2 regions of the Enterococcus sp. S86.2 genome follow, and region 2 is predicted to be linked to the other one. Evidence: riboswitches for the same ligand, from Rfam matches in the RefSeq annotation. Region 2 holds a riboswitch; the other holds the start of a gene.
The links. Region 2 has a riboswitch for S-adenosylmethionine ahead of metK (methionine adenosyltransferase). Riboswitches for the same ligand answer to the same signal wherever they lie in the genome.
Positions count from the first base shown of each region.

Region 1: linked by a shared signal. The riboswitch ahead of AC6R0T_RS02820 (hypothetical protein) and the one ahead of metK (methionine adenosyltransferase) in region 2 are both predicted to bind S-adenosylmethionine.

Region 1 covers NZ_CM206813.1:630,357-637,350, forward strand. The annotation lists gene AC6R0T_RS02800 (TetR/AcrR family transcriptional regulator) at 1-626, shown strand, start outside; gene AC6R0T_RS02805 (ABC transporter ATP-binding protein) at 641-3,031, shown strand; gene AC6R0T_RS02810 (ABC transporter ATP-binding protein) at 3,044-4,891, shown strand; gene AC6R0T_RS02815 (flavodoxin domain-containing protein) at 5,151-5,618, shown strand; SAM riboswitch class I at 5,674-5,768, shown strand; gene AC6R0T_RS02820 (hypothetical protein) at 5,778-6,101, shown strand; gene AC6R0T_RS02825 (LysR family transcriptional regulator) at 6,138-6,994, opposite strand, start outside.
Region 2 covers NZ_CM206813.1:356,908-363,901, forward strand. The annotation lists rRNA gene AC6R0T_RS01485 (23S ribosomal RNA) at 1-1,837, shown strand, start outside; rRNA gene rrf (5S ribosomal RNA) at 1,916-2,031, shown strand; tRNA gene AC6R0T_RS01495 (tRNA-Val) at 2,040-2,112, shown strand; tRNA gene AC6R0T_RS01500 (tRNA-Lys) at 2,116-2,188, shown strand; tRNA gene AC6R0T_RS01505 (tRNA-Leu) at 2,199-2,280, shown strand; tRNA gene AC6R0T_RS01510 (tRNA-Thr) at 2,287-2,359, shown strand; tRNA gene AC6R0T_RS01515 (tRNA-Gly) at 2,370-2,441, shown strand; tRNA gene AC6R0T_RS01520 (tRNA-Leu) at 2,462-2,547, shown strand; tRNA gene AC6R0T_RS01525 (tRNA-Arg) at 2,558-2,631, shown strand; tRNA gene AC6R0T_RS01530 (tRNA-Pro) at 2,646-2,719, shown strand; tRNA gene AC6R0T_RS01535 (tRNA-Ala) at 2,734-2,806, shown strand; tRNA gene AC6R0T_RS01540 (tRNA-Met) at 2,840-2,913, shown strand; tRNA gene AC6R0T_RS01545 (tRNA-Ile) at 2,927-3,000, shown strand; tRNA gene AC6R0T_RS01550 (tRNA-Ser) at 3,029-3,118, shown strand; tRNA gene AC6R0T_RS01555 (tRNA-Met) at 3,167-3,240, shown strand; tRNA gene AC6R0T_RS01560 (tRNA-Asp) at 3,259-3,334, shown strand; tRNA gene AC6R0T_RS01565 (tRNA-Gly) at 3,336-3,406, shown strand; tRNA gene AC6R0T_RS01570 (tRNA-Ile) at 3,423-3,496, shown strand; tRNA gene AC6R0T_RS01575 (tRNA-Ser) at 3,525-3,612, shown strand; tRNA gene AC6R0T_RS01580 (tRNA-Glu) at 3,621-3,692, shown strand; tRNA gene AC6R0T_RS01585 (tRNA-Ser) at 3,709-3,798, shown strand; tRNA gene AC6R0T_RS01590 (tRNA-Met) at 3,847-3,920, shown strand; tRNA gene AC6R0T_RS01595 (tRNA-Asp) at 3,938-4,010, shown strand; tRNA gene AC6R0T_RS01600 (tRNA-Phe) at 4,015-4,087, shown strand; tRNA gene AC6R0T_RS01605 (tRNA-Ile) at 4,134-4,207, shown strand; tRNA gene AC6R0T_RS01610 (tRNA-Glu) at 4,217-4,288, shown strand; SMK box riboswitch at 4,381-4,457, shown strand; gene metK (methionine adenosyltransferase) at 4,455-5,645, shown strand; gene AC6R0T_RS01620 (MDR family MFS transporter) at 5,805-6,994, shown strand, end outside.

The DNA of each region.
Region 1 (6,994 bases), 270 kb from region 2:
AAGAGTTTTCCAGAGCACCTTTAGTGGATGCGTCAATTGCGCAAATTATTAAAGATGCCGGGATTCCCCGGGGAAGTTTTTATCAATATTTTGAAGATAAAGAAGATTTATATTTCTATTATTTTCAAAGTATGCGGCGCAATACCCAACATGAGTTGAATAATGCCATGAGAGAGGCAAAAGGACAACTTTTTGACGGTTTTGAAATTTACTTTATCAAAATGGTGAAAGAAGTTTTGCAAGGTGAGAATGCAGCCTTTTATAAGAACTTGTTTATGAATATGGACTATCGTTCTTTCCATAAAGTTTCACCCCATTTTGATAAACGAAATCATCCCCATGTGGCTTTTCATTCTGAAGAGGCACGCCAAGAACATAAAGAAACCATGCAGGAATTTTACAATATGATTGATCTGACGACTTTAAAAGTTGCAAACGAAGATGAGTTGAAAATTTTAGTCAAAATGTTGATGCACATGGTATTTTCGTCTGTTGCAGAAGGGTATCGCCAGTTAGTTGGAAAAGACGATTTTGATATGGAAGAAGTTTTAAAGGATTTTACTTTAAAGCTTAATTGGCTAAAAAGTGGTGCTACAAAACCTAAAGATGAAAAATTAAGTAGATAAGGAAGGTTGCAGACGTGAAATTATTTAAATATCTGGGAAAATATTGGTATGCAATCCTAGCAGCACTGGTACTTTTAGGAATCCAAGCGCATAGTGATTTGACATTACCAAGTATTACGTCAGACATCGTCGACGTAGGTATTCAACAAGGAGGACTAGAAACTGCGACACCAGAAACAATTCGCAAGTCCACGCTATCAGCTATCGAGTTATTTATGACGGATGCTGAAAAAGATACGATTAAAGAAAATTATAAAGCCACTACAAAAACAGTAGATGGTAAAAAAGTTGATGTTTACAATCTTGATTTAAAAGATGGTATGACAAAAGAAAAATTGGCCAAGATTTTTGAATTGCCAATGATGATGCTGGCTTCTTCTCAAGCCAAAGATTCAAAAGACGGGAATGCTGCCAAAGAAATTTTAACGACCTACCAAAAATTAGGCACAGACGGCAAAAAAGCCCAAGCACTTGGTAACGAAGCTAAAACATTGGGACAACAAGCCCAACAAGCCGCAGCCCAAGCTCAACAAGCTGCAGCAGGTGGTGATATGGCAACCGCCCAAGAAAAAGGTGCCGAGGCCCAAAAACTTGGGGATGAAGCCAAAGCCAAAGGTGCCGAGGCCCAAGAACTTGGAAACGAGTTGAAAAAAACCAATGATGCGATGCCAGCAAAATTAGCAGCTGCAAGAAAAGAAACCAAAGACGAGCTTGGCGATATGGGAAGTGATTCCATGAAAACAGTTGGAGTCCAATTGACATTAGCCGAGTATAAAGCCTTGAATAAAGATACTAAACAAATTCAAACTGATTATATGGTGAAAAAAGGTACGCAAATGATTATTTTGACGTTAATCTCTGCTGCCGCTGCAATTTTAGTTGGTCTAATTGCTTCCTTGGTTTCTTCTTCTGTTGGTAAAAATTTGCGGGTGGGACAATTCAATCAGATTTTACAATTTTCAAATGCTGAAATGGAAAAATTCTCACCAGCTTCCTTAATCACGCGCAGTACAAATGATATTCAACAAATCCAAATGGGTTTGGTTATGACAATTCGGATGGTACTGTACGCACCGATATTAGGTTTAGGTGGGATTTACGAAGTATATAAAACAGGTACTGGTATGGGCTGGATTATTGGTGTTGCCGTTGGTTTAGTCTTGATTTTAGTTTTGACTTTACTTGGTTTTACAATGCCAAAATTCAAAAGCTTGCAAAAACTGGTCGACCGGGTGAACTTAGTTTCCCGTGAAATCATTACTGGTTTACCAGTTATTCGGGCCTTCTCCCGTGAAAAATACGAAGAAAAACGTTTTGATGGTGCCAATACAGACCTAATGAAAACGCAAATGTTCGTTAACCGGGCGATGTCTATTATGATGCCAATTATGATGTTGTTGATGAATGGTATTTCTGTTTTAATCGTTTGGGTCGGCGGTCACAATATGGATGCCGGACAATTACAAGTTGGGGATATGATGGCCTTTATTACGTATACAATGCAAATCGTAATGGCCTTTATGATGCTTTCAATGGTTTCAATTATTTTACCACGTGCTAACGTATCTGCTGGTCGTGTTGACGAAGTCTTAGAAACAAAACCAACAATTACTAATCCTGAACAACCACAAGATGATCACGACTTTAATGGGGAAGTAAAATTCGAAGGTGTAACATTCCGTTACCCAGATGCAGATGAAGATGTGCTGCATCATTTGAATTTCACTGCTAAACCTGGGCAAACAACAGCTTTAATCGGTTCCACGGGTTCTGGTAAGTCAACGGTTGTCAACTTGATTCCCCGGTTGTTTGATGTTTCGACTGGTCGCATTACCATTGATGGCGTAGACATTCGCCAAATGAGTTTGCATAAATTACATGATTTAATCGGGTTTGTACCGCAAAAAGGAATTTTATTCTCTGGCGATATTAAATCTAATATTAAATTTGGTGATGTGGAAGGTATTACAGACGAACAAATGAAAAAAGCTGCGATGATTGCCCAAGCAGAAGAATTCATCGACTCCAATGATGACGGTTATGATCGTGCCATCTCACAAGGTGGGACAAACGTTTCTGGTGGTCAAAAACAACGCTTGTCCATTGCACGTGCGTTAGCAAAAGATCCGAAAATTTTGATTTTTGACGATTCACTTTCTGCTTTGGATAATAAAACCGATGTTGCACTGCGACGCGCATTAGCAGAAAATGTTAAAGATATTACCCAAATTATTGTGGCACAAAAAATTTCTACTATTTTGAATGCTGACAATATTATCGTTTTAAATGAAGGTCGGATTGTGGCGCAAGGTACACATGATGAATTGATGGAAACATCTGCTGTTTATCAAGAAATTGCTTCATCACAATTGAGTAATGCTGAATTAGGTTTGGAAGCAGAATAGGAGGCGAAGAAAATGGCAGAAAGTAAACAACAACGTCCGCGGGGCGGACATGGACCAATGGGCGGCGGTATGGCCGGTGGCGAAAAAGCCAAAGACTTCAAAGGTACTATCAAAAAATTAGTCTCCTATATGGCAAATTATAAGATTGCTGTCTTGTTCGTCATGATATTCGCGGCAGCATCAACTGTTTTCAATATTTGGGGACCAAAAATCTTATCCAAAGCCATTACAGAACTTTTTAATGGTTTAATTAAAAAATATCAAGGTACCGGCGGCATCAACTTTGATAAAATCGGTCAAATTTTACTCTTCATGTTAGGTTTGTACTTAGTAGCTGCACTATTTGGTGTGATGCAAGGTTGGATTATGTCCACGGTCACGCAAAAAGTTACCTATCGTATGCGTAAAGAAATTTCTGAGAAAATCAACCGGATGCCAATGAATTACTTTGAAAGCCGGACAACTGGTGAAGTTTTATCCCGTATCACAAATGATGTGGATACGCTGGGACAATCTTTAAACCAATCGGTTACGCAGTTGATTACGTCAACTTTTACTATTATTGGTGTAATCATCATGATGTTATCGATCTCTGTTAAAATGACTGGTATCTCTATTTTGATCGTACCCATTTCGTTACTCCTAATTATGGTTGTCGTAAAATACTCACAAAAATATTTTGCTACGCAACAAAAATATTTAGGTAAAATTAATGGTCAAGTAGAAGAAACTGTCGGTGGTTACAATATTGTTCATCTATTTAACGATGAAGAAAATGCGTTGAATGAATTCAAAGAACAAAATGACATTCTTTTTAAATCTGCTTGGAAATCACAATTTCTTTCAGGTTTGATGCAACCGATTATGAACTTTGTTGGTAACTTAGGTTATGTTGCAGTCGCGATTATCGGGGGTATCTTGGCGTATAACGGTACAATTACCGTTGGGGATATTCAAGCGTTTATCCAATACGTTCGTAACTTGACACAACCTATTGCCCAATTGGCACAAGTTTCGAATATGCTGCAATCTATGGCAGCCGCAGCTGAACGTGTTTTTGAATTCTTAGGTGAAGAAGAAGAAGCACAAACAGTCGAAAATCCAGTGAAGATCGGTAAAGTTAAAGGTGAAGTGGACTTTGAACATGTACACTTTGGTTACACACCAGATAAAATCATCATTAACGATTTCAGCAGTCATGTTGATCCTGGGCAAACTGTTGCCATTGTTGGACCAACTGGTGCTGGTAAAACAACAATGGTCAAATTGTTGATGCGTTTTTACGATGTGAATTCAGGTGCCATTAAAATTGATGGGCATGATATTCGCGATTTCAATCGTGCCGACTTACGGGAAAATATCGGGATGGTCCTACAAGATACGTGGTTGTTTAAAGGAACCATTATGGACAACTTACGTTATGGGAACTTAGATGCAACAGATGAAGAAGTTTACGCAGCAGCAAAAGCAGCTCATGTTCATCACTTTATTGAAACATTGCCTGGTGGCTACAACATGGAGTTAAACGAAGAATCTTCTAACATCTCCCAAGGACAAAAACAATTGTTAACCATTGCCCGAGCAATCTTAGCCGATAAACCAATTTTGATTTTAGATGAAGCGACATCTTCTGTTGATACACGGACAGAAGTCTTAATTCAAAATGCTATGAACAATTTAATGGCCGGACGAACTTCCTTTGTTATCGCCCACCGCTTATCGACAATTAAAGATGCCGATAAAATTCTTTACATGCAAGATGGGGATATCAAAGAACAAGGTACCCACGAAGAATTATTAGCCAAAGGTGGCTACTACGCACAACTTTACAATTCTCAATTTGAAGAGTTGGCAGGCTAGATTAAAATTTATTTAGAAATACAATGACGCCCCACACTTAACTTAATTGTTTAAGTGTGGGACGTTTTTTTATGACAAGGATCGTTTAAATCAATTTTTCTAAAATGATTTATAAAACACGAAACAAAATTTAGCGTTAGTATAGTTAATCAGGAAAGTGATGACTAGAATAAAATAATCACGAAAGTTCAGAAAATAAGTCTACAAAATTATTTGGTATAATAAAATAGTACAAAATACTGATGAATAGAGAGAAAATATGAAGACTGCAATTGTTTACACGACAAAACAGGGGACGACAAAACAAGTTGCCACACAACTTGCTGCAAAGATTCCTGATGCTGTTGCACTCCCTTTAAAAGGAACTGATTTCAATGAATTGAAAATGTATCAGACAATCATTATCGGCTCGCCTGTAACTGCCGGCATGATTAGTAAAGAAATGAAAACTTTTATGACAACCTATCAAGAAGAATTGAAACAATATAGACTGGGATTATTTCTTTGTGGGCTACAGCCAGAAAAGGCGACAGAAGTTTTTGAGCAAAATTTTCCTACAGAATTATTACAACACGCCACTATAAAAACATTTGTGGGTGGTATTTATGATCCGAAACAATGTCCTTTTTTTAGTAGACTTATTATAAAAAAGGTAGCGGGATTAACCAATTATACTAATCTGCTTAAGCATGAAAAAATTGACGAATTAGCTAAGATATTTAGTTAAGTCTGCAATCGAATATTGTTAAAAAAAATTTAAAAAATTTATGTTATACTGAACTCATCTATCACGAGAAGCTGAGAGAACAGGCTCTATGATGCTTCAGCAACCTGCTAAAAGCAAGGTGCTCCATCCTGCCCAAAGGAAAGATAGGAGGAATTTAAGATGAAAAAAAGATTTACAGGACAGTATGCAACGTATTTGAAAATTGTCGCATGTGGTGGCCCGAAGTGTTTTGCTGAAGCCATGGCTTTTCATCACCTTAAGGAAAAGTATCAGCATTTAACGATTGATCCCGCTGATATAGTTGCGATTAAAGAACAAATGGCAGAAGAAAAAGAAGAAGGAAAACGAGAACTTGAACAAATGAAGGCGCGGCTACTTCAACCGGAGAAAAGTGCTAACAATTTTCTCTCAAGTAATAACAGAACGCCAATTCCGCCAGAGCATTTGCCGGATAATGTAGTTCCCTTTAGACCTAGAAAATAAAGCAATCTATCAAAAAAGTTCAAAAAGACATGGATTTTAGTCTTTTTGAACTTTTTTATTTTCATCTTCAGTGACAACTTGCCGAATTAATGCCAATAATTCCTCCATAATTGGCGTTACGATACTGCTGTTGCGATGGACGAGAGAAATCAGAAATTGCGGCTGTGTTAAATCCGATAAGTCAATCGTTACTAAGTTATCATCAGGACTAACGGCAAGTTCAGCTAAAAAGCCGATTCCCATGCCAGACTTAATCATACCTTTTAAGATATCCAAATCATCACTTTGATAAATAATTTTTGGATCTGTGTTACTACTTTTGCTTAAGCGAGCAAAGGCATGGTGATGTACATATTGTTCACTTAGTAATAAAAATTTTTCATCCCCCAAGTCAGCGAAAGCTACTGTTTTCTTGGTAGCTAGTGGGTGTGTTGGTGCAGCCACAATCTTGAATTTTTTCTTAGTTAAGATTTCGGTATTTAAAGAATCTTCATGAATGGCATCTAAAGAGCCGATTAAGCCAACATCCAGACGGCCTAATTTGATTTGGCGTAATAAGTTTTCAGAACCTTCTCGTTGAATAATGAGATGGGGAAGGATATCTGCTTGTAAAAGTTTCGGAGATAATTTTGGAAAATAATAATTGCCGATAATCGGTGGCAATCCCAAAGGCAATTTTTTTGCCGTGAAATGTGTCATCTCTTGTTTGGCAATTCGCAACTCCCGCAAAATACTATTTACATGTAATAAAAATTGGCGACCGGCTGAGGTCAAGGTGATATTTTTGTGAGCCTGATTGCGATTGACCAAACTGACATTTAGCTCAGTTTCTAAGCGTTTAACGGCATAAGTAATCGTCGGTTGGCTAACATGGTAAAAGTCGGCTACTTTAG
Region 2 (6,994 bases):
GTTGCACAGACAACTAGGATGTTGGCTCAGAAGCAGCCACCATTTAAAGAGTGCGTAATAGCTCACTAGTCGAGTGACCCTGCGCCGAAAATGTACCGGGGCTAAACATACTACCGAAGCTGTGGAGTACACCGAAGGTGTATTGGTAGGAGAGCGTTCTAAGGGCGTTGAAGGTAGATCGTGAGGACTGCTGGAGCGCTTAGAAGTGAGAATGCCGGTATGAGTAGCGAAAGACAGGTGAGAATCCTGTCCACCGAATGACTAAGGTTTCCTGGGGAAGGCTCGTCCGCCCAGGGTTAGTCGGGACCTAAGCCGAGGCCGATAGGCGTAGGCGATGGACAACAGGTTGATATTCCTGTACCCGTTGTATTTGTTTGAGCAATGGAGGGACGCAGGAGGCTAAGAAGTGCAGACTGATGGATATGTCTGTTCAAGCAGTAAGTCTTGAGATGAGTCAAATGCTTATTTCTATAAGGACAAGCTGTGATGAGGAGGGAAATAATAGTACCGAAGCTTCTGATGTCACACTGCCGAGAAAAGCTTCTAGTGAGAAGACAACGGCCCGTACCGCAAACCGACACAGGTAGTCGAGGAGAGAATCCTAAGGTGAGCGAGAGAACTCTCGTTAAGGAACTCGGCAAAATGACCCCGTAACTTCGGGAGAAGGGGTGCTGACCGCAAGGTCAGCCGCAGTGAATAGGCCCAAGCGACTGTTTATCAAAAACACAGGTCTCTGCAAAATCGAAAGATGAAGTATAGGGGCTGACGCCTGCCCGGTGCTGGAAGGTTAAGAGGAGTGCTTAGCGTAAGCGAAGGTACGAATTGAAGCCCCAGTAAACGGCGGCCGTAACTATAACGGTCCTAAGGTAGCGAAATTCCTTGTCGGGTAAGTTCCGACCCGCACGAAAGGCGTAACGATTTGGGCACTGTCTCAACGAGAGACTCGGTGAAATTTTAGTACCTGTGAAGATGCAGGTTACCCGCGACAGGACGGAAAGACCCCATGGAGCTTTACTGTAGTTTGATATTGAGTGTCTGTACCACATGTACAGGATAGGTAGGAGCCGTAGAGATCGGGACGCTAGTTTCGAAGGAGGCAATGGTGGGATACTACCCTTGTGTTATGGCCACTCTAACCCGCACCACTAATCGTGGTGGGAGACAGTGTCAGATGGGCAGTTTGACTGGGGCGGTCGCCTCCTAAAAGGTAACGGAGGCGCCCAAAGGTTCCCTCAGAATGGTTGGAAATCATTCGCAGAGTGTAAAGGCAGAAGGGAGCTTGACTGCGAGACTTACAAGTCGAGCAGGGACGAAAGTCGGGCTTAGTGATCCGGTGGTTCCGCATGGAAGGGCCATCGCTCAACGGATAAAAGCTACCCTGGGGATAACAGGCTTATCTCCCCCAAGAGTCCACATCGACGGGGAGGTTTGGCACCTCGATGTCGGCTCGTCGCATCCTGGGGCTGTAGTCGGTCCCAAGGGTTGGGCTGTTCGCCCATTAAAGCGGCACGCGAGCTGGGTTCAGAACGTCGTGAGACAGTTCGGTCCCTATCCGTCGCGGGCGTTGGAAATTTGAGAGGAGCTGTCCTTAGTACGAGAGGACCGGGATGGACTTACCGCTGGTGTACCAGTTGTCTCGCCAGAGGCATCGCTGGGTAGCTATGTAGGGAAGGGATAAACGCTGAAAGCATCTAAGTGTGAAGCCCACCTCAAGATGAGATTTCCCATTTCTTAAAGAAAGTAAGATCCCTGAGAGAAGATCAGGTAGATAGGTCAGGAGTGGAAGTACAGTGATGTATGGAGCGGACTGATACTAATCGATCGAGGGCTTAACCAAAGTAAAAGAAAACTCGGAAGAGTTTTGAAAAACTTCAAGATCCAGTTTTGAGTGAATGAAATTCACTTAATTAAATAGTGTGGTGGCGATAGCGAGAAGGATACACCTGTAACCATGCCGAACACAGAAGTTAAGCTTCTTAGCGCCGATTGTAGTGAAGGGTTTCCCTTTGTGAGAGTAGGACGTCGCCACGCGAACTTATGGGGGTTTAGCTCAGCTGGGAGAGCATCTGCCTTACAAGCAGAGGGTCAGCGGTTCGAACCCGTTAACCCCCATATGAGCCGTTAGCTCAGTTGGTAGAGCATCTGACTTTTAATCAGAGGGTCACAGGTTCGAGCCCTGTACGGCTCATAAGAAATATGCGGGTGTGGCGGAATTGGCAGACGCACCAGATTTAGGATCTGGCGCCTTACGGCGTGGGGGTTCAAGTCCCTTCACCCGCATAAAAGGCCGGCTTAGCTCAGTTGGTAGAGCATCTGATTTGTAATCAGAGGGTCGAGGGTTCAAGTCCTTTAGCCGGCATCAAAACCATGCGGAAATAGCTCAGTGGTAGAGCACCACCTTGCCAAGGTGGGGGTCGCGGGTTCGAACCCCGTTTTCCGCTTTACTTTAAAAAGTAAAAAAGCCGGGGTGGCGGAACTGGCAGACGCACAGGACTTAAAATCCTGCGGTGAGTGATCACCGTACCGGTTCGATTCCGGTCCTCGGCATTAGAAAGATGCGCCCATAGCTCAACTGGATAGAGTGTTTGACTACGGATCAAAAGGTTAGGGGTTCGACTCCTCTTGGGCGCGTAGTAATAATTTAACGGGAAGTAGCTCAGCTTGGTAGAGCACTTGGTTTGGGACCAAGGGGTCGCAGGTTCGAATCCTGTCTTCCCGATTTAAAAGAAATAAGGGGCCTTAGCTCAGCTGGGAGAGCGCCTGCTTTGCACGCAGGAGGTCAGCGGTTCGATCCCGCTAGGCTCCATATCATTTTAATAGTAATAATAAAGTGATTATTCGCGGTGTAGCTCAGCTGGCTAGAGCGTCCGGTTCATACCCGGGAGGTCGGGGGTTCGATCCCCTCCGCCGCGATTTTTTAGAGCCTGGACCTTTAGCTCAGTTGGTTAGAGCAGACGGCTCATAACCGTCCGGTCGTAGGTTCGAGTCCTACAAGGTCCATCCGTGGCATTGTAGATTTGATTTTTTTGGAGGATTACCCAAGTCCGGCTGAAGGGAACGGTCTTGAAAACCGTCAGGCGGGTAAAACCGTGCAAGGGTTCGAATCCCTTATCCTCCTTTGCTACAATTCTATATTTATGTAGAGAGTTAGTAAAACTTATATTATCGCGGGATGGAGCAGTCTGGTAGCTCGTCGGGCTCATAACCCGAAGGTCGTAGGTTCAAATCCTGCTCCCGCAATTTTAAAAACTAAATCCTGGTCCCGTAGTGTAGTGGTTATCACGCCTGCCTGTCACGCAGGAGATCGCGGGTTCGAGTCCCGTCGGGACCGCCATGCGGGTGTAGTTTAGTGGTAAAACCACAGCCTTCCAAGCTGTTGTCGCGAGTTCGATTCTCGTCACCCGCTTTTAGTTTTTAAATATGGGCCTATAGCTCAGCTGGTTAGAGCGCACGCCTGATAAGCGTGAGGTCGATGGTTCGAGTCCATTTAGGCCCATTACAAAATCAAAACATTTTTGGTTTTTGGGGAAGTACTCAAGTGGCTGAAGAGGCGCCCCTGCTAAGGGTGTAGGTCGGGAAACCGGCGCGAGGGTTCAAATCCCTCCTTCTCCGTTCTAGCTGGCCCGTTGGTCAAGTGGTTAAGACACCGCCCTTTCACGGCGGTAACACGGGTTCGAATCCCGTACGGGTCATTTTTTTTTTTTTTTTGGAGGATTACCCAAGTCCGGCTGAAGGGAACGGTCTTGAAAACCGTCAGGCGGGTAAAACCGTGCAAGGGTTCGAATCCCTTATCCTCCTTTGCTACAATTCTATATTTATGTAGAGAGTTAGTAAAACTTATATTATCGCGGGATGGAGCAGTCTGGTAGCTCGTCGGGCTCATAACCCGAAGGTCGTAGGTTCAAATCCTGCTCCCGCAATTATAAAACTAAACCCTGGTCCCGTAGTGTAGTGGTTATCACGCCTGCCTGTCACGCAGGAGATCGCGGGTTCGAGTCCCGTCGGGACCGTTTTGGCTCGGTAGCTCAGTTGGTAGAGCAATGGATTGAAGCTCCATGTGTCGGCAGTTCGATTCTGTCCCGCGCCATCTCTTTTTTAATGTATTTCATTGAAAAAGTTGTTTAGTTTTATATGGGCCTATAGCTCAGCTGGTTAGAGCGCACGCCTGATAAGCGTGAGGTCGATGGTTCGAGTCCATTTAGGCCCATTAATGATTGGTCCGTTGGTCAAGCGGTTAAGACACCGCCCTTTCACGGCGGTAACACGGGTTCGAATCCCGTACGGATCATGAGAAGATACGTCGTGTATCTTCTTTTTTTTGTTTTATTAGGAAATATAATAAAATAAGCGAGCTTTATCTGATTAAATCTGCTATACTACAAACGTTGCAAGTTCCCGAGAGGATTCGCACTGCGAAGATGCCTTGTAACCGAATATTATTAGGGGGAATCATCATGACAGAAAGACATTTATTTACTTCAGAATCTGTTTCTGAAGGACATCCAGATAAGGTGGCTGATCAAATCAGTGATGCAATCTTGGATGCAATTTTAGCGAAGGATCCAACTGCTCGTGTAGCATGTGAAACTTCAGTAACAACGGGTTTAGTTTTAGTGTTTGGTGAAATTTCGACATCGGCTTATGTAGATATTCAAAAAATCGTTCGAAATACGATTAAAGATATCGGTTATACACGCGCTAAATTTGGCTTTGATGGGGATACAGTTGCTGTTTTAGTAGCAATTGATGAACAATCACCTGATATTGCACAAGGCGTAGATGCCGCTTTGGAAAGTCGCGATAATAAAGATGCGATGATTGATGAGATTGGAGCAGGCGACCAAGGTTTAATGTTTGGTTTTGCTTGTGATGAAACACCAGAATTAATGCCATTGCCAATTTCTTTAAGTCATAAATTAGTTCGTCGTTTAGCAGAGCTACGTAAAAATGGTGAACTTAAATATTTACGTCCTGATGCAAAGTCGCAAGTGACGGTAGAATATGATGAAGCTGGTAAAGCTAAACGAATCGATACAGTCGTAATTAGCACACAGCACGATGATGCTGCTGACAACGCGACAATCCGTAAAGATGTGATTAAAAAAGTTATTGAACCAGTTATCCCAAGTGAATTATTAGATGAAGATACAAAATACTTTATCAATCCTACGGGACGCTTTGTAATTGGTGGGCCACAAGGAGATGCCGGGTTAACAGGTCGTAAAATTATTGTAGATACTTACGGGGGATATGCCCGTCATGGTGGCGGTGCTTTTTCTGGTAAAGATGCTACTAAAGTTGACCGTTCGGCTAGTTATGCTGCTCGTTATATTGCAAAAAATATTGTGGCGGCTAAACTTGCTAGCAAAGTTGAAGTACAATTGGCTTACGCAATCGGTGTAGCACAACCTGTTTCGATTTCAATTAATACTTTTGGAACTGGTACTGTCAGTGATGAAAAATTAATTGAAGCAATTCGTGAAAACTTTGATTTACGTCCAGCTGGCATTATTGAGATGTTGGACTTGCGTCGTCCGATTTATCGTCAGACAGCAGCTTATGGCCATTTTGGTCGGACTGATGTTGATTTACCATGGGAACACACGGATAAAGTAGACGCATTGCTAGCTAGTGTGAACGCATAATACTGATTGTTTACTTGATTTTTTTGGCCGCTATTGCTTAGGTGATAGCGGCTTTTCTTTGAGGAAAATAGCTTTTAAAAAAGAGATACGAAAATTTAAATGCAATTTTTTGCCAGTTGTTGTAAAAAGAGAGTTTAAGTTTAGTTGAGGAGGTTAAAAATGAAAAAAGAAACAAATGTTACGCTAGTTACGGTTGCTGTTTTTGTGGCAACATTTATGACAGCGGTGGAAGGAACAATCGTAACGACGGCTATGCCAACAATCGTCGGCTCATTACACGGCATTGAAATTATGAACTGGGTCTTTTCAATCTATTTATTAACCAATGCCATGTTAACACCGATTTATGGGAAATTAGCTGATAAAATCGGTCGTAAACCAATTTTCATTTTAGGAACCGTACTATTTATTATTGGTTCGGCGCTTTGTGGTCTATCTAATACGATGCTGACGTTGATTATTTCCAGAGCCATTCAAGGAATGGGAGCTGGCGCGATGATGCCAGTAGCATTGACGATTATTGGTGATTTGTATGATAAAGAAAAACGTGCGAAGGTGCTGGGGTTAAACAGTACTGCCTGGGGAATTGCCTCGGTAGTCGGTCCATTAGCTGGTGGCATTATCGTAGATACCATCGGTTGGCACTGGATTTTCTTTATTAATGTACCAATTGGAATTATTTTGATTATTTTAATTTGGCTTTATTTGGTAGAAGAAAAAGTAAGGCATCAGCAAAAGAAGATGGATATTTTTGGTAGTCTATCTTTAATGGGTCTGTTATTAGCACTATTGTTAGCTTTCCAGTTTTTAGGTGATGAAGGTTTATCTGTTAAAGTTATTGTTTTAGCAATTGTAGCAGTTGCAGCAGGGATTTTGTTTGTTTATGCAGAAAAGCGCGCAGAAGATCCCGTTATCTCGTTACACTTATTCACACAGCCTTTATTTGTGGTGGTGAACTTAGTAGCAGCGCTAGCTAGTGGCTTTTTAATTGGGGTAGATGTTTATATTCCGATGTGGATGCAAGGTGTGCTGGGACTTTCGGCTGGAATTGGCGGACTTGTTTTGGCACCATTGTCGTTATTGTGGTTAGTGGGTTCGTTTTTGGCAGGACGTTGGATGGCAACGATTGCGGTTAAACGGGTGTTGCTTCGAGGAATAATCATAACGCTTTTTGGGGCGGTTTGTTTGGTCGTGGTGCCCCAACACACAAATTGGCTTTGGTTTTTTGCTATCTCAACCATTCTCGGTATTGGTTTGGGGGCGGTGACGGTGACCTGTACGGTTAGTGCGCAAAGTAGCGTTTTGCCGGAACAGATGGGGGTAGCCACTTCTTTTAATACGTTAGCGCG